2 regions of the Burkholderia sp. THE68 genome follow, and region 2 is predicted to be linked to the other one. Evidence: riboswitches for the same ligand, from Rfam matches in the RefSeq annotation. Region 2 holds a riboswitch; the other holds the start of a gene.
The links. A riboswitch is a leader RNA that binds a small molecule or an ion and turns the genes downstream of it on or off. The one in region 2 is predicted to bind thiamine pyrophosphate.
Positions count from the first base shown of each region.

Region 1 (6,944 bases), 1.3 Mb from region 2:
ACGTACCGCGCGCCGCGATACCGACGATCCTGCCCGACGAAACCCCGTCCTTCGCGGCCAATGAACCCGCCATGCAGAAAACGCCCACGCCGCCCGCGCCGGCCGGAATCGCGCGACGCGCGGCGCGTTTCAATGAGTGGATGCGCCGCTATAGCTGGGCCGTAGCGATGACGGTGGCGATCGTCATCACGGTGGGCGGGCTCGTCATTCTGGAATCGGGGCGCATGCGGATCGCGTCGGAATACGAAACCGCGCTCGACGCGAAGGGCGCGACCGCGCAGTTGTCGGCGCTCGCCGCCGATATCGCCACGCTCACCGCCGACGAACGCGGCTTTGCGCTGAAGCCCGACGGCGCGTATCAGGCGCACTTCCGGGAGACAACCGCACGCGTGCGGCGCACGCTGGCGTCGCTCGATGCGTATTACCGGCGCATCGGCGACGACACCGCGCTCGCGAGCTTCGCGCAGATCCGCGCCGCCGCCGACGATGAAATCGCGCAAGGCACCGTGCGCCTCGAAGATACGCCGGAAGACGCCGCCGCCCACCCGCGTCCGCTCGCGCTGCCGCCGCCCGACACCAGCGCGACGCTCGACGCGGCGTTGTCGCTGTTGCGCCTGAACGAGGAACAGCGCGCGCAACACGCGCTCGACGCGAGCCGCGCCGATCAGCGCATCTCCACGCTCTGTGTCGGCGCGTTGTGCGCGCTCAATATCGTGTTGTTCATCCTGCTGTTCCGCAATCTCGGCATCCAGCTCGACAAACAGGCGCGCGTGCAGAAGGCGCTCATCACGCAGCAGGAAGAACTCGATCAACTCGTGTTCGCGCGCACGCGCCAGCTCGAAGCACTCGCGTGGCATTTGCAATCGGTCAGCGAGAACGAGAAGACCGAGCTCGCGCGCGAACTGCACGACGAACTCGGCTCGATCCTCACGGCGAGCAAGATGGATGTCGCGTGGGTGCGCGGCAAGCTGAAGGACACCGAACCCGCGATGGCCGAAAAACTCGCGCGCGCGCTCGGCAATCTCGATCAGGGCATTGCGTTGAAGCGCCGCATCATCGAGGACATGCGCCCGACCGTGCTCGCCAACTTCGGCCTCGTGACGGCGCTACGCTCACTCGCCGATGAAGCCGCGCAACGCAACGGCTGGAATGTGGAATCGGATCTGCCGGGCGAGGACGTGAAGCTCGGCGAGGCGATCGAGATCGCGCTCTTTCGCGTTGCGCAGGAGACGCTCACGAATGCGGCGAAATACGCGCGTGCGAGCCGCATCCGGATTGCGCTCGATATCGATAAAGAGAACGTGTCGCTTTCGATCACCGACGACGGCATCGGCATCCGGCCGCAGGATCTGAAGCGCACGCAGACGCATGGGCTCGTCGGCATGCGGCAGCGTGTGTCGGCGCGCGGCGGGCGCTTCGAGATCGAGCGCGCGTCGCCGCATGGCACGGCGATCAGCGTGTCGATGCCGCGCGAGCGCAGCGTCGATGCGCCGCTCGCCGTGCCCACCGCGTAGGACGATGCCGACACCAAATGCGGACGCCGCCGACAGGAAAATCGCAGGCGAGCCTACAGCGTGCGGCCATGCGCTTTTTTTATGATTGTTCACATCGGTAAGGCGGGCGACGACAAGGCGTCCGTCACCACAGACACGATGCGCGAACCGATTCCTGTCACGCATTTCAACTCCAAGGGGATAAACATGTCTCGACTCATCGCTCTACTGCTGATTGCAGGCACGGCGGCTCTCGCGGGCTGCAACACCGTCTCGGGTGCGGGCCAGGATATTTCGAAGGGCGGTCAGGCCATTTCGAATTCCGCCGAGGAGCACAAGTAAGCGGCGACTCAGGCTCAGGCGTTCCTTAGCGTTGATGTAGTTCCCTGTCTTCCCGCCACGTTCGCGTGGCGGGAATTTTTTGCGTTGTGATTGCGCGCGACGGGCGATAAAAAACCCGGCCGATGATCGCGCCGGGTTTTGCTTTCTCAGGCGTGAAGCGTCATTGCGTGTCGGGCAATTCCAGCGCCGGCTGCTGCGTGTTGCCGCCCTGCGCGACCAGCACGCGAATCTTCTCCGGCACCAGTTGCGAGAGCGCGTTGCCCGACGGCAGCGTCGTCACGAGCCAGTCCGCGTTCTTGGCGAGGTCGAACGAAGCCGATGTGTAGACCGGCGTCTTCGAGCCCGGCGTGGTCGCGATCAGTTGATACGCGCCGCCGGAGACGTAGAGGGAATCCTGCGTCGTCGCGGGTACGGCGTTCTTGTAGGCGACGCCCGCCATCGTCGGGCTGACGCTCGCGATGCTCGTCCCCGGCGCGACCAGATAGATATCGAGGTTCGGCGCGTTCGTCGACGCGTTGAAGGCGCGCACGCGTGCGCTGCTCGACAGGAGTCCCTTGTCGAACGGATCGTCGATCACCGCGATCGACGGCAGGAAGCCCGCGTCCGGCAGCGCGATCACCGTGTACTCATGCCCTTTCGCCGCGTTCGAGATGCTCGTGTCGGTGGCAAGTTGCGTCGTCGTGTTCACGGCCGCGTAGGAGAAATTGTGCTGGCCGGTGTCGATGTTCGCGAAGTTGGTCACCGTCTTGTAGGCGAGATTCGGTTGCAGGACCTTGCTGTTGTCGTAGAAGTCGACGTTCGGGCCGCTCGGGATCGCGTGAATGAAATGGACCTGCGCCGGGGTGACGCCGATTTCCTTGCCGACATCGTCGGAGCTTCCGCCGCAAGCGGAGAGCAAAGCGGCGACGGCGGCAAGCGCGGCAGCGGTGCGGATGAGCTTCATGGTTCCACCTTCCTTTGTTTTGATCGACACCTTGTTGTCCGGGCCCGGGCGACTGGACGTCCTCGGAATTTCGCGTCTGGTTCGCCGGCCCTGGTTCTTTTCCCTTCCTTGCCCGATCGAACGACGCAAGAGCGCCGCCGATGCGAGTGCCTGCCTTGAGCAATGGACATGCCCCGATGCGGTGCGCGGACGTGGCACGCGTCCGGTCGAGCCTTGCTGGGCAAGGCTTCTCGATTCATTAGAGGAATTATTCGGGAGGTGCAAAACGAGCGCGGCCGGACCGCTCCGCACGATACGGGCGGCCGTTTGGTGGAAGCGTTTCTTACAAGGCTGGCGGGCTCAGGCCAATCCGCGCCGCCGATAGTCAAACCAGAACGAAAGCCCGACCGAAAGCAGAATCACGACCGTCGCGATAACGGTCCACTGCGTGATGATTTCGCCGAGCAGCAGCGCGCCCAGCAAGACGGCGACGACCGGATTCACATAAAGACAACTCGTCGCGACGATCGTGCTCGTATTCCGAATCAGAAAGTTATAAGCGACATACGCCGCCATCGAACCGATCACCACGAGATACACGAACGAAAACCCCGCGCCAACGCTCACCTGCGTGAGCCTTTCGCCCGCCGCCAGCGCGATGCCCGTCGCGATCAGACCGCCCAGCCCGATCTGCAAGGCCGTCGACATCAACAGATCGGACGGTTGCGGCAAACGGCTCGCCAGATGCGCGCCGCCCGCCCAGAAGATCGCCGCGCACAGAATCGCCAATGTGCCGACGGTGGAACTCGGCGACGGATCGCCATGATTGAGCAGCACGATGCCGATCAGCCCCAGCGCCACCGCGAACCATTCGCCCTTAGCAACCCCGCGCCCGCTCAACGCGGTGAAGATCGTCGCGAAAAGCGGCACAGTGGCGACCATCACCGCAGCCGTGCCGGTTCCCACCGTGCGCATGCCGTAGGCCATCATCCCGCTCGACAAACCTTCCAGCAAGGTCCCGACGATCGCCGCATTGCGCACTTCCCGCGCACTCGGCCACACCGCCTTGCGATGCACGGCTATCACGAACAGCCCGACGCCCGCACACAGATTGCGCAAACCGCCGAGCATGAGCGGCGGAAACGACTCGAGCGACAGATGGATCCCAAGATACGTCGAGCCCCACACGAGATAGACGACGGCCAGCGCAAGCGCGACCTGCCCCTTGAAGGAGCGCGGCGCACGAAACGGAAAACGGTCGGGAAAGCTGAACGGCAGACGCGGCGGCGGCAGAGCGGACATGCATTACTCCGCAACGGCTGCGCGCCGGATGACTGCAAACGAGACCGGGAAAGACGCTGCGGCAACGACCAGACTGAACGGCATGGCGGAACGAAGAAGTGCGAGTGCGCGAGGAGAGACCGCACGATCCCCGGGAAAACCCGGAATCCGCGGCGCTCGACATTATGCAGTAAGCGCGCAACGCGATCGCACAACTTTACGAATGGTTGCCAAGACGCCACGCCCCGGTGTAACGTGTCGGCTGCTAACGCGGGGGTCCTGCGTTGCACATCGCGACTTCAATCGGCTTCATCGGTCTGAATCGCTTCGTGCGGCGTGGGTGAGAAATACCCTTTGAACCTGATCTGGATAATGCCAGCGCAGGGAAGCGTTCGGGTTCCAAGGCCTTCAGCATCCACGCCACTTCTTCCGGACCCGTACCTTTCCATCTCGTTCCTCCCTGTTTAGCTCCTGAATCAGCCGAGCTCGACGGCGTTCGTCCGCGTCGAGCCCGGATAAAACCGTCCCACACAGGAGAGACAGCACATGAATGCCAACCCCAAGTTCCTGTCAGAGAACGCCGTCGTCGATGCCGCCGCCATCGCGCCGCTGCCGAACTCGCGCAAGGTCTATGTCGAAGGTTCGACGCCCGACATTCGCGTGCCGATGCGCGAAATCTCGCAATCCGACACCCCCGACGGCTTCGGCGGCGAGAAAAATCCGCCCGTCTATGTGTACGACACGTCCGGCCCGTACACCGATCCGGACGCGAACATCGACATCCGCTCCGGCCTGGCCGCGCTGCGCGGCAAGTGGATCGAAGCGCGCGGCGACACGGAAGCACTGAGCGGCCTGTCGAGCGAATTCGGTCGCGAGCGCGCCGCCGATCCGAAGACGGCCGAACTGCGCTTCCCGGATCTGCATCGTCATCCGCGCCGCGCGATTCCCGGCAAGAACGTCTCGCAGATGCACTACGCGCGGCAAGGCATCATCACGCCGGAGATGGAGTACATCGCGATCCGCGAGAACCAGCGGCGCGCGGAATATCTCGAAAGTCTGAGGCAGAGCGGCCCGAACGGCGAAAAGCTTGCGGCGATGATGGGCCGCCAGCATCCGGGTCAGGCCTTCGGCGCGGCGGCGTTCGGCAAGGACGCGGCAAAGGAAATCACGCCCGAATTCGTGCGCGAGGAAGTGGCGCGCGGCCGCGCGATCATTCCCGCGAACATCAATCACCCGGAAAGCGAGCCGATGATCATCGGCCGCAACTTCCTCGTGAAGATCAACGCGAACATCGGCAATTCGGCGGTGACCTCCTCGATCGGCGAGGAAGTCGACAAGATGACCTGGGCGATCCGCTGGGGCGGCGACACGGTGATGGACCTGTCGACCGGCAAGCATATCCACGAGACGCGCGAGTGGATCATCCGCAATTCGCCGGTGCCGATCGGCACGGTGCCGATCTATCAGGCGCTCGAAAAAGTCAACGGCAAAGCCGAAGACCTGACGTGGGAAATGTTCCGCGACACGCTCATCGAGCAGGCGGAGCAAGGCGTCGACTACTTCACGATCCACGCCGGCGTGCGCCTGCAATACGTGCCGCTGACCGCCAACCGGATGACCGGCATCGTGTCGCGCGGCGGCTCGATCATGGCGAAGTGGTGCCTCGCGCATCACAAGGAAAGCTTCATCTACGAGCACTTCGAAGACATCTGCGAGATCATGAAGCAATACGATGTCTCGTTCTCGCTCGGCGATGGCCTGCGCCCCGGCTCCATCTACGACGCCAACGACGAAGCGCAGCTCGGCGAGCTGAAGACGCTCGGCGAACTGACGCAAGTCGCGTGGAAGCACGACGTGCAGGTGATGATCGAAGGCCCCGGTCACGTGCCGATGCAGCTCATCAAGGAGAACATGGACCTGCAACTGGAATGGTGCGACGAGGCGCCCTTCTACACGCTCGGACCGCTCACGACGGACATCGCGCCGGGTTACGACCACATCACATCGGGCATCGGCGCGGCGATGATCGGCTGGTTCGGCACCGCGATGCTCTGCTACGTCACGCCGAAGGAACACCTCGGCCTGCCGAACAAGGACGACGTGAAGGAAGGCATCATCACCTACAAGCTCGCGGCGCACGCAGCCGATCTGGCGAAAGGCCATCCGGGCGCACAGGTGCGCGACAACGCGCTCTCGAAGGCGCGCTTCGAATTCCGCTGGGAGGACCAGTTCAACCTCGGTCTCGATCCGGACAAGGCGCGCGAATTCCACGACGAAACCCTGCCGAAGGACTCTGCCAAGGTCGCGCACTTCTGCTCGATGTGCGGCCCGCACTTCTGCTCGATGAAGATCACGCAAGACGTGCGCGATTTTGCGGCGAAGCAGGGCCTGAGCGAAAACGAGGCGCTCGCCAAGGGCATGGAGACGAAGGCGATCGAGTTCGTGAAGAAGGGCTCGGAGATCTACCAGCCGACTTGATGCTTCCGGATGGCTGACAACGGCCTGTCGCACGATGCGTGCGGCAGGCCGTTTTTTTATGTGCGTCGGGCGCAAAGCCTTGTCGGGCCTCGTTGTGTGGTTCATCTGACGATTCAGGCACTTTTCCTGCTGAGCAACGAGCGAACCGGCGAAAACGTCGTGACGAACCGCCGCCGATTCACTTCATCATCGAATTGGAGAGTCGACATGAAAACCATCAAACAGATCGGCGCCGCCGCAATGGTCGTTGCGTTTCTCGGAGGACTGACCGCTTGCGGCGACATGACCGCGCGTCAACGGGATACGGCCATCGGCGCGGGTGTGGGCGCGGCAGGCGGCGCGGTGATCGGCGGCAGCGCGCTGTCGACGCTCGGCGGCGCGGCGGTCGGCGGGGTGATCGGCAATCAGGTCGGCAAGTAGCGGGACCG
Region 1 is NZ_AP022315.1:933,762-940,705, reverse strand. Features, by position in the region: gene BTHE68_RS04415 (sensor histidine kinase) at 1-1,514, shown strand, start outside; gene BTHE68_RS04410 (entericidin A/B family lipoprotein) at 1,701-1,835, shown strand; gene BTHE68_RS04405 (DUF4397 domain-containing protein) at 1,996-2,778, opposite strand; gene BTHE68_RS04400 (EamA family transporter) at 3,118-4,059, opposite strand; TPP riboswitch at 4,301-4,443, shown strand; gene thiC (phosphomethylpyrimidine synthase ThiC) at 4,585-6,516, shown strand; gene BTHE68_RS04390 (YMGG-like glycine zipper-containing protein) at 6,757-6,936, shown strand.
Region 1: linked by a shared signal. The riboswitch ahead of thiC (phosphomethylpyrimidine synthase ThiC) and the one ahead of BTHE68_RS11660 (FAD-dependent oxidoreductase) in region 2 are both predicted to bind thiamine pyrophosphate.

Region 2 (9,954 bases):
CAACGTCCTGTCCGCCGAACATTACCTGACCGCGGCTCGCCTTCACGAGGCCGCCGATCAGACGCAAGGTCGTGGTCTTGCCACAGCCGGAGCCGCCCATGACCGCGACCACCTGCCCACGCGTGAAACGCATGTTCAGGTCCGACAGAATGAGCCGGTCGCCGTAGCCAAAATCGACGTCGCGCAGCTCTAACAGAGTCTCGGAAGAGGCAGGCACTGGATAGGAGATTCCGTAGACGCAAAACGCCGAATTATAGGGCCTGCGCGCAATCGGTGCTTTGCCTAGGTCGGTGCCCTCCTGTTTTTGGGAATTTTCACCTTTGACCTGCAAACATCTGTTGCAGAGCCGAAACCGCCGACGCCGTGTCGGGCGCCTCGGTCACCGCGCGCACTACTGCCGCGCTGGCGACGCCCGTCGCGAGCACCTCGGGCATCACCCTGGCGTCGATTCCGCCGATCGCGACGAGCGGCACGCGGCCGGACAGCAGCCGCACGTAGCGCGCGAGTCGTGCGAGACCTTGCGGTTTCGTCGGCATGACCTTTGTCGTGGTCGGGAAAACCGCGCCGAGCGCCAGATAGCTCGGTTTGAAATGCAGCGCGCGCAACATCTCGTAATAGCCGTGCGTCGAAAGCCCGAGGCGCAGGCCGGCCTTCGCGATCGCAGCGAGATCGGCGGTCTCGACGTCTTCCTGACCCAGATGGACGCCGTACGCGCCTGCGTCGATCGCTTCGCGCCAGTGATCGTTGATGAAAAGCTGCGCGTCGTGCCGGCGTCCCGCTTCGACCGAACGTGCGATTTCTCGATGGAGATCCGCGGCGTCGGTCGTCTTGCGGCGCAGTTGCGTGGTCCGCACGCCGAGTTCGAGCACGCGCTCGACCCATTCGGCGCTCGGCAGCACCGGATAGAGGCCGAGGCGATCCGGGCACGCCGGAAACCCGCCTTCGGGCGCGGGCGGCAAATCGGTCACGCGCGGAAAGGTCGCGAAATCGACGGGCCAGGCGTCGTCCTTGTCTTCGTCGCCGGCGCGCCAGGCAAGCGCGAGCGTGAGCGCGTCGTGCGGTTCGAAATTGCAGTCGAGGAACGCAGCGAGCGCGGCCAGCCAATCATCCGACCATTCGCCTTCCAGCGCAAAACGCTCGTCGCCGCGCCGCAGCGTAACGCGCCCGCCGTGCGCTTCGAGCACCGCCGCGCCGCTGGTCGCGAGCCGCCCGGTGTCCGCGTCGTGCGGTTCGGTGAAGACGATCAGATCGTTCACTTTGGGTGATTCCGGCGCGGTCAGGCAGATACGCCAGCGCGTCTCGGCCACCGGCCAGTCGCCCAGACGCGCGCGAATCCGCTCCGCGACTTCGACGAGTTCGTCCGCGGGCGGCCAGAACACTTCGCGATTCAGCAAGCTCATGCCACGCCTCCGTCCTGATGCCAGAACGGCATGCCGACGACCGGCGTGCTCGCCTGCGCGCTGTCGCGCTCGGCCATCGGACCGGCGAGGAACGCCGTGCGTCCGGCTTCGACGCCGAGCGCGAACGCCCGCGCCATCTGCGGCGGGAACGTCGCCTGCGAAACGGCGGTATTGAGCAGCACGCCGTCGAAGCCCCATTCCATCACCTGGCACGCGTGCGACGGCACGCCGAGCCCCGCATCGACGATGAGCGGCACGTCCGGCAAGCGCTCGCGCAGCGTGCGCAGTCCGTAGGGATTGGTCACGCCCTTGCCGGTGCCGATCGGCGCGCCCCATGGCATCAGCGCCTCGCAGCCGGCATCGAGCAGGCGCCGACCGATCACCAGATCCTCCGTGCAGTACGGCAGCACCTTGAAGCCATCGCGGATCAGCTTCGCCGCCGCTTCGACGAGCCCGATCGGGTCAGGCTGCAGCGTGTAGTCGTCGCCGATCAGCTCCAGCTTGATCCACGGCGTCTCGAAAACCTCGCGCGCCATGTGCGCGGTCGTCAGCACTTCGTCGACACTCTGGCAACCCGCCGTGTTCGGCAGCAGCGCGACGCCGTGGCGCTTCAATACATCGAAAAAGCCGGCTTCGCCCGTCTCCGACTGGCGGCGCAGCGCGACCGTGACCATCCCCGGCCGCGCGGCGTCGATGGAGTCGGAAAGCGATTGCAGCGACGGATAGCGCGACGTGCCGAGCAGCACGCGGCTCGGAAACGCCTCGCCGTAGAGCATGAGGACGTCGGCGGTCTGTGTGGTCATGGTTCGATCCTTCGGTTCGGAATTCAGCCGCCCGCGACGGGCGACACGATGTCGAGCTTGTCACCGGCAGCGAGCGTTTTCGTGGCGTGCTGGCCGCGCGCCACGAACTGACCGTTCAACGCGACCGCGAACGGCGGCTTCGCGCCGAACGCGGCGAGCGCTTCGGTGACGGTGGCGGCATCGGGCAAATCGAATGCGCGCTGATTGATATGGATGTTCATGGCTCTGTTCTCTTTCTCAATGCGACAGCGCCGGCGCCAGCGCGAATTCGCCCTGTAACAGCTCGGGCCAGCGGGCGGCGCGGCGGAAATCGGCGAAGGTGTCGGCATCGGCGACATCGCCCTCGATGAGCGCGCCGGCAAGCGCGCAGGCCGCGTCGGCGACTTCCGGCGCGATCATGAAGCCGTGCCGATACAGCCCGTTCACGCGCAAGGTCCGCGCCCCGTCCCAGACGATCGCCGGGCGGTGATCCGGCAAGGTCGGCCTGCAATGCGCGTTCAGTTCGAGAATGCGCGCCTCACCGAAGCCCGGATGCACCGCGAACGCGGCGCTCAGCAGTTCGAGCGCCGAGCGCACCGACACGGGCGACATGTCCTCGCCTTCCACTTCGGTCGCGCCGATCACGTACAGATCGTTTTCCTTCGGAGCGATGTAGAGCGGATAGCGCGGATGCAGCATCCGCACGGGCCGCGACAGCCCGATACCCGGCGCATGCACGCGCGCGACTTCCCCACGGATGCCGCGCAGCGCCGGCCACGCGGGCTTGCCGCCGAGTCCACGGCAATCGATGATCCAGCGCGCGTCGGGCATAGCGTCGACCGCTGTGTTCCAGTGCGTGCACACGCCGCGCGCCGCCAGTCCGGCAGCGAGCGCAGCGAGTGCCTGGCGATTGTCGAGCTGGCCCTCGTTCGGCAGCAGCCAGCCCTGCGCGAAACGCGTGCCGAGCGCGGGCTCCGCCTGCGCTAGCTGCGCGCCCGCGAGCTTGACGAAGCCGCCGGCAAGCAGATCGGCGGGCGAGTTGGCGCGCAGGCGGCGCTCGAAGAGCGGCGCCTCGGCGCGGTCGGCGCCGTGCCAGACGACGAGCGTGCCGTTGCGCTGAAAGAACACCGGCTCCGGCAATTGCGCGAGCAGGCGCGGCCAGCGTTCGAGCGACGCCGCCCCGAGCCCGACCACTAGCGGTTCCGCGCTCGCCGCTTCCGCGAGCGGCGCGAGCATCGCGGCAGCGACCCACGCCGCCGATTGCGTGCCCGCCGCGTCGCCGCGTTCATAGAGCGCGACGTCATGCCCCGCGCCCGCGAGTTGCCAGGCGACGAGTCGCCCGACGAGCCCGCCGCCGATAACCGCGAAGTCCGGCCGGCGCGCGTCGCCCTGTTCGATCCTGTTCAATTCGATGTCTCCATAGCGGTAGCGCTGCACTGCACGAGGAGACGAAGTACGCGATCTCGACCGTGCTGGCGCGGCGCCACATCACGAGGACGAAATCAGCTGAGAGAGACCGGCTCGACGCAGGAACCACGCGCCGTGCGGAAAGAAGGTACTGGAAGAAACTGGAGGAATGGCGCGAGGCTCGCGCGTTCTCCGGAAACTTCCCTCGCCGGTATTACCCGGATCGGGTGCAAAGGGTCTCTCTCAGCCTCGCCGCGCTGATGACCGTTCCGGCCACCGATGCACGCGAAGCACCCCTGTTTCGTCGAGGATCATTAAAACATGAAAGCCGAATCCGCTGCAAACCGGGATTGCCCGGCTTTTATCGTGCGCGGCGGCACTCTGGCACAATGCCGCGAACATGGTTCGCGGGACGATCGCGCGAAATTAAGTGAGCGTTAAGAGAACCCCGGAACAATTTGCGGGCCGCGGACATAACATTCGGGCGCCTCGATGTGCGCCAGCAGGAAGCTCATGACCAACACTCGTACCGAAAGCACGCAGCAAAAAGCCGACGAAGTCTCGGCATGGAGCCTCATCAAGCCCTACTGGGTGTCAGAAGAGCGCGGCTTCGCGTGGGGGCTGCTCGTCGCGATCATCGCGATCAACATGACCGTCGTGTATATCAACGTGCGGCTCAACAGCTGGAGCGCGTCGTTCTACAACGCGCTCCAGAACAAGAACGTCACCGAATTCCCGCATCTGCTGCTGATCTTCACCGGGCTCGCCTTCGCCTACATTCTGCTTGCGGTGTATGGGCGGTATCTGCGTCAGATGCTCGGTTTCCGCTGGCGCCAGTGGCTCACCAACAAGTTCCTCGAACAATGGCTCGGCGATAAGGCGTTCTACCGCATCGAACGCGACCGTCTTGCTGACAACCCCGACCAGCGTATTTCCGACGACCTGCAATCGTTCGCGACCACGACGCTCTCGCTGTCGCTCGATCTGCTTTCGACGCTCGTCACGCTCGTCACTTTCATCACGATCCTGTGGACGCTCGCGGGCGCACTGACGATCACGCTCGGCGGCACGCCGATCAACATTCCGGGCTACATGGTGTGGGCCGCCGCGCTGTACGCGATCGCGGGCTCGCTCATCATCCAGAAGGTCGGGCATCCGCTCGTGTCGATCAATTATCAGCAGCAGAAGGTGGAGGCGGATTTCCGCTTCGGCCTGATCCGCGTGCGCGAGAACGCCGAGCAGATCGCGTTTTACGACGGCATCGCGACCGAAACCGCGAACGCGAAAACCATCTTCCACCGCATCAAGGACAACTGGTGGATGATCATGAAGTACACGAAGCGCATGACCTTCGTGCTGAGCTTCTATGGGCAGATCGCGATCATCTTTCCGATCATGGTCGCCGCGCCGCGCTACTTCGCCGGCGCGTTCTCGTTCGGCGTGCTGATGCAGATTTCATCGGCGTTCGGCACGGTCAGCGATTCGTTTTCGTGGTTCATCAACAGTTATTCGACGTTGGTCGAATGGCGCGCCACCGTCAATCGTCTGCGCGAATTCAAGCGCGTGATGCGCTCGACGCATATCCGCGAGGAAACGTCGCCGGCGACGGAGCACGGCGGCATCAACCTGCACTACACGAGCACGCCTTCGCTCACGACGAACAATCTCGTGCTCGCGCTGCCCAACGGCACGCCGCTCTCGCGCGTGGCGAACGTGTCGATCGAGCCGGGTTCGCGCTGGCTCGTCGTGGGGCCGTCCGGATCGGGCAAGAGCACGTTGATGCGCGCGCTCGCGGGCTTGTGGCCGTTCGGCGACGGCACCATCGATGCGCCCGTCGACGCGAAGATGATGTTCATTCCGCAGATGAGCTACCTGCCGATCGGCACGTTGCGCGCGGCGCTTTCGTATCCGTCGCCCGGCGGAACGTTCAGCGACGAAGAATCGCGCGAAATCCTGCGTCTGTGCAATCTCGAGTCTTATGCGGACCGGCTGGAAGAAAGCGCGCACTGGGCGCGGAGTCTCTCGCCGGGCGAACAACAGCGGCTGGCCGCGGCGCGCGTGTTGCTGCACAAGCCGGACTTCGTGTTCCTCGACGAAGCCACCAGCGCGCTCGATGCCGAGAACGAACTGCATATCTACAACACACTCGTCGAGCGGTTGCCGAAGGCGGCGATATTGAGTGTGGCGCATCGCGAGTCAGTGGCGATGTTCCATGATTACAAGATCGAGATCGAGAGGATGTTGGTGGAGGCTTGAGGCGCACGCAGCCAAAGAAAAAAGGCCACGCACTGCGTGGCCTTTTTTCATCAATCGATCAATCTTCAACGGCTTACCGCGGCAACTCGCTCGAACCCATCAGATACGCATCCACCGAGCGCGCGCACTGGCGGCCTTCACGAATCGCCCAGACAACGAGCGACTGACCGCGCCGCATATCGCCCGCCGTGAACACCTTGTCCACCGACGTGTAATACGCCTTCTCGCCCTCGGTCGCCGCGCGCACGTTGCCGCGCGCATCCTTCTCGACGCCGAACGCATCCAGCACCGGCGAAACCGGTTGCGTGAAGCCCATCGCGAGCAGCACGAGATCGGCCTTCATTTCGAACTCGCTGTTCGGCACTTCCTGCATCTTGCCGCCCTTCCACTCGACGCGCACCGCGATCAGCTTCTCGACCTTGCCGTTCTTGCCTTCGAAACGCTTCGTCGCCACCGACCAGTCGCGCTCGCAACCTTCTTCATGCGACGACGACGTGCGCAGCTTGATCGGCCAGTACGGCCACACGAGCGGCTTGTTTTCCTCTTCGGGCGGTTGCGCGAGCAGTTCGAACTGCGTGACGTCCTTCGCGCCATGACGATTCGACGTGCCGACACAATCCGAACCCGTATCGCCGCCGCCGATCACGACGACATGCTTGCCCTTCGCGAGCAGCTGATCCGTCAGTTTGTCGCCGGCGTTGACCTTGTTCTGCTGCGGCAGGAATTCCATCGCGTAGTAGATGCCTTCGAGCTCGCGCCCAGGCACCGGCAGATCGCGCGGCATTTCCGAACCGCCCGCGATCACGACCGCGTCGAACTGTTCCTTCAGTTCATCCGGCGTGATGGTTTCCTTCGCCGTATTCGCGATGTAATCCGGCAATGCGTCCTTACCGACGAACACGTTCGTGCGGAACGACACGCCTTCCGCTTCCATCTGGCGCATGCGGCGATCGATCAGCCACTTTTCCAGCTTGAAGTCGGGAATGCCGTAACGCAGCAGACCGCCGATGCGATCGTTCTTCTCGAACACGACGACTTCATGCCCCGCGCGCCCGAGCTGTTGCGCGGCCGCGAGACCCGCAGGGCCCGAACCGACGACCGCGACCTTCTTGCCGGTCTTGTGCTTCGGCGGCTGCGGCACGACCCAGCCTTCGGCGAAGGCTTTGTCGATGATCGCGTGCTCGATCGACTTGATGCCGACCGGATCGTCGTTGATGCCGAGCGTGCACGCCGCTTCGCACGGCGCCGGACAGATGCGGCCCGTGAACTCCGGGAAGTTGTTAGTCGAGTGCAGCACGTTGATCGCGCTCTTCCAGTCTTGCTGGAACACGAGATCGTTGAAGTCCGGAATGACGTTGTTGACCGGGCAGCCGTTGTTGCAGAACGGAATGCCGCAGTCCATGCAGCGCGCGCCCTGAACCTTGGCGTCTTCATCCGTCAGTGCGGCGACAAATTCCTTGTAGTGCTTGACGCGGGTCAGCGGTGCTTCGTACGCCTCGTGGCGGCGTTCGAACTCGAGAAAACCGGTTGCCTTGCCCATTTCTTTCTCTGTATTTGGTGAGGATCGCACTCTCCGATGCACACGCACCGGAGAGCCTTTCTAAATGTTGTGACTCGGCCTCAAGCCGCGATGGCGTCCTTCGACTTCTTCGCGCCCATCTCCGTGAGTGCGCGCTTGTATTCGGTCGGGAACACCTTGACGAACTGACGGCGAGCCGAATCCCAGTTCTCGAGCAGCGACTTCGCGCGCGGCGAACCAGTGAACTGGAAGTGACGCCCGACCAGACCCTTGAGCAGCGCTTCGTCGGTCTTGCCCGCGTGCCACAGCACGCGATCCACCGTGCGTTCCTGTTCGGCCTGTTGAAGCACCGGATCGAGCGCGACCATCGACTTGTTGCACTTGCCGGCGAACGCGCCGTCCGGGTCGTACACGAACGCGATACCGCCCGACATGCCCGCCGCGAAGTTGCGGCCCGTCTCGCCGAGCACCACCACCGTGCCGCCCGTCATGTATTCGCAGCCGTGATCGCCCGTGCCTTCGACGACCGCCGTCGCGCCCGAATTGCGCACGCAGAAGCGCTCGCCCGCGACGCCGCGGAAATACGATTCGCCTTCGATCGCGCCGTACATCACCGTGTTGCCGCAGATGATGTTTTCTTCGGACTTGCCGCGGAAGTCGTTGGTGGGGCGAATGATGATGCGTCCGCCCGACATGCCCTTGCCGACATAGTCGTTGCCGTCGCCGACGAGGTCGAGCGTCACGCCCTTCGCGAGGAACGCGCCGAAGCTCTGGCCCGCCGTGCCCTTCAGCTGGATGTGGATCGAGTCGTCGGGCAGGCCGTCGTGGCCGTGCTTCTTCGCGATCAGGCCGGACAGCATCGCGCCGACCGTGCGGTTCACGTTGCGCACCGGCTGGATGAACGACACATGCTCGCCCTTCTCGATCGCCGCCTTCGACTTCTCGATCAGCACGTGATCGAGCGCCTTGTCGAGGCCGTGATCCTGCACGTCCACGTGCTTGCGTGCGACTTCCTCGCCCACCGGCACCTGATAGAAGATGCGCGAGAAGTCGAGACCCTTCGCCTTCCAGTGTTCGATGCCCTTCTTCATGTCGAGCAGATCGACGCGGCCGATGAGGTCATCGAACTTGCGGATGCCGAACTGCGCCATGATCTCGCGCACTTCTTCCGCGACGAAGAAGAAGAAGTTGACGACGTGTTCCGGCTGGCCCGAGAACTTCGCGCGCAGCACCGGGTCCTGCGTCGCGACGCCGACCGGGCAGGTGTTCAGATGGCACTTGCGCATCATGATGCAGCCTTCGACGACGAGCGGCGCCGTCGCGAAGCCGAACTCGTCCGCGCCGAGCAGCGCGCCGATCACGACGTCGCGGCCGGTCTTCATCTGGCCGTCGGCCTGCACGCGGATGCGGCCGCGCAGGCGGTTCAGCACCAGCGTCTGCTGTGTTTCAGCAAGGCCGAGTTCCCACGGCGTGCCCGCGTGCTTGAGCGACGACAAGGGCGACGCGCCCGTGCCGCCGTCATGTCCCGCGATCACGACGTGATCGGCCTTCGCCTTCGCAACACCGGCGGCAACCGTGCCGACACCGACTTCCGACACCAGCTTCACCGAAATGCTCGCCGCCGAATTCACGTTCTTCAGATCGTGAATGAGCTGCGCGAGGTCTTCGATCGAATAGATGTCGTGGTGCGGCGGCGGCGAAATCAGGCCGACGCCCGGCACCGAGTAACGCAGCTTGCCGATGTACTCTGACACCTTGTGACCCGGCAACTGGCCGCCTTCACCCGGCTTCGCGCCTTGCGCCATCTTGATCTGGATCTGATCCGCCGACGACAGATACTCCGCCGTCACGCCGAAACGGCCCGACGCGACCTGCTTGATCTTCGAGCGCAGCGAATCGCCGTCCTTCAGCGGGATGTCGGTGACGACTTCCTTGCCGATGATCGATTGCAGCGTGTCGCCGTTCTTGATCGGAATGCCGCGCAGTTCGTTGCGATAACGCGTTTCGTCCTCGCCGCCTTCGCCCGTGTTCGACTTGCCGCCGATGCGGTTCATCGCCACCGCCAGCGTCGCGTGCGCTTCGGTCGAAATCGAGCCGAGCGACATCGCGCCAGTCGCGAAGCGCTTGACGATGTCCTTCGCCGATTCCACTTCATCCAGCGGAATCGCCTTCGTCGGCTCGACCTTGAACTCGAACAGACCGCGGAACGTCATGTGACGCTTCGTCTGGTCGTTGATGATGTGCGCGTATTCCTTGTACGTCTGATACGAATTGCTGCGCGCCGAGTGCTGCAGCTTGGCGATCGCATCCGGCGTCCACATGTGCTCTTCGCCGCGCACGCGGTACGCGTACTCGCCGCCCGCGTCGAGCATGGTCGCGAGGACCGGGTTGTCGCCGAACGCATCGCGGTGCAGACGAATCGCTTCTTCCGCCACCTCGAAGATGCCGATGCCGCCGACCTTCGTCGCCGTGCCCTTGAAATACTTCTCGACCAGCTCGGAGGACAGGCCGACGCCTTCGAAGATCTGCGCGCCGGTGTAGGACATGTACGTCGAGATGCCCATCTTCGACATGACCTTCAGGAGACCCT
Region 2 is NZ_AP022315.1:2,462,300-2,472,253, forward strand. Features, by position in the region: gene BTHE68_RS11640 (ABC transporter ATP-binding protein) at 1-217, opposite strand, end outside; gene thiE (thiamine phosphate synthase) at 315-1,400, opposite strand; gene BTHE68_RS11650 (thiazole synthase) at 1,397-2,203, opposite strand; gene thiS (sulfur carrier protein ThiS) at 2,227-2,424, opposite strand; gene BTHE68_RS11660 (FAD-dependent oxidoreductase) at 2,441-3,589, opposite strand; TPP riboswitch at 3,773-3,897, opposite strand; gene BTHE68_RS11665 (ABC transporter ATP-binding protein/permease) at 4,103-5,845, shown strand; gene BTHE68_RS11670 (glutamate synthase subunit beta) at 5,919-7,385, opposite strand; gene BTHE68_RS11675 (glutamate synthase-related protein) at 7,466-9,954, opposite strand, start outside.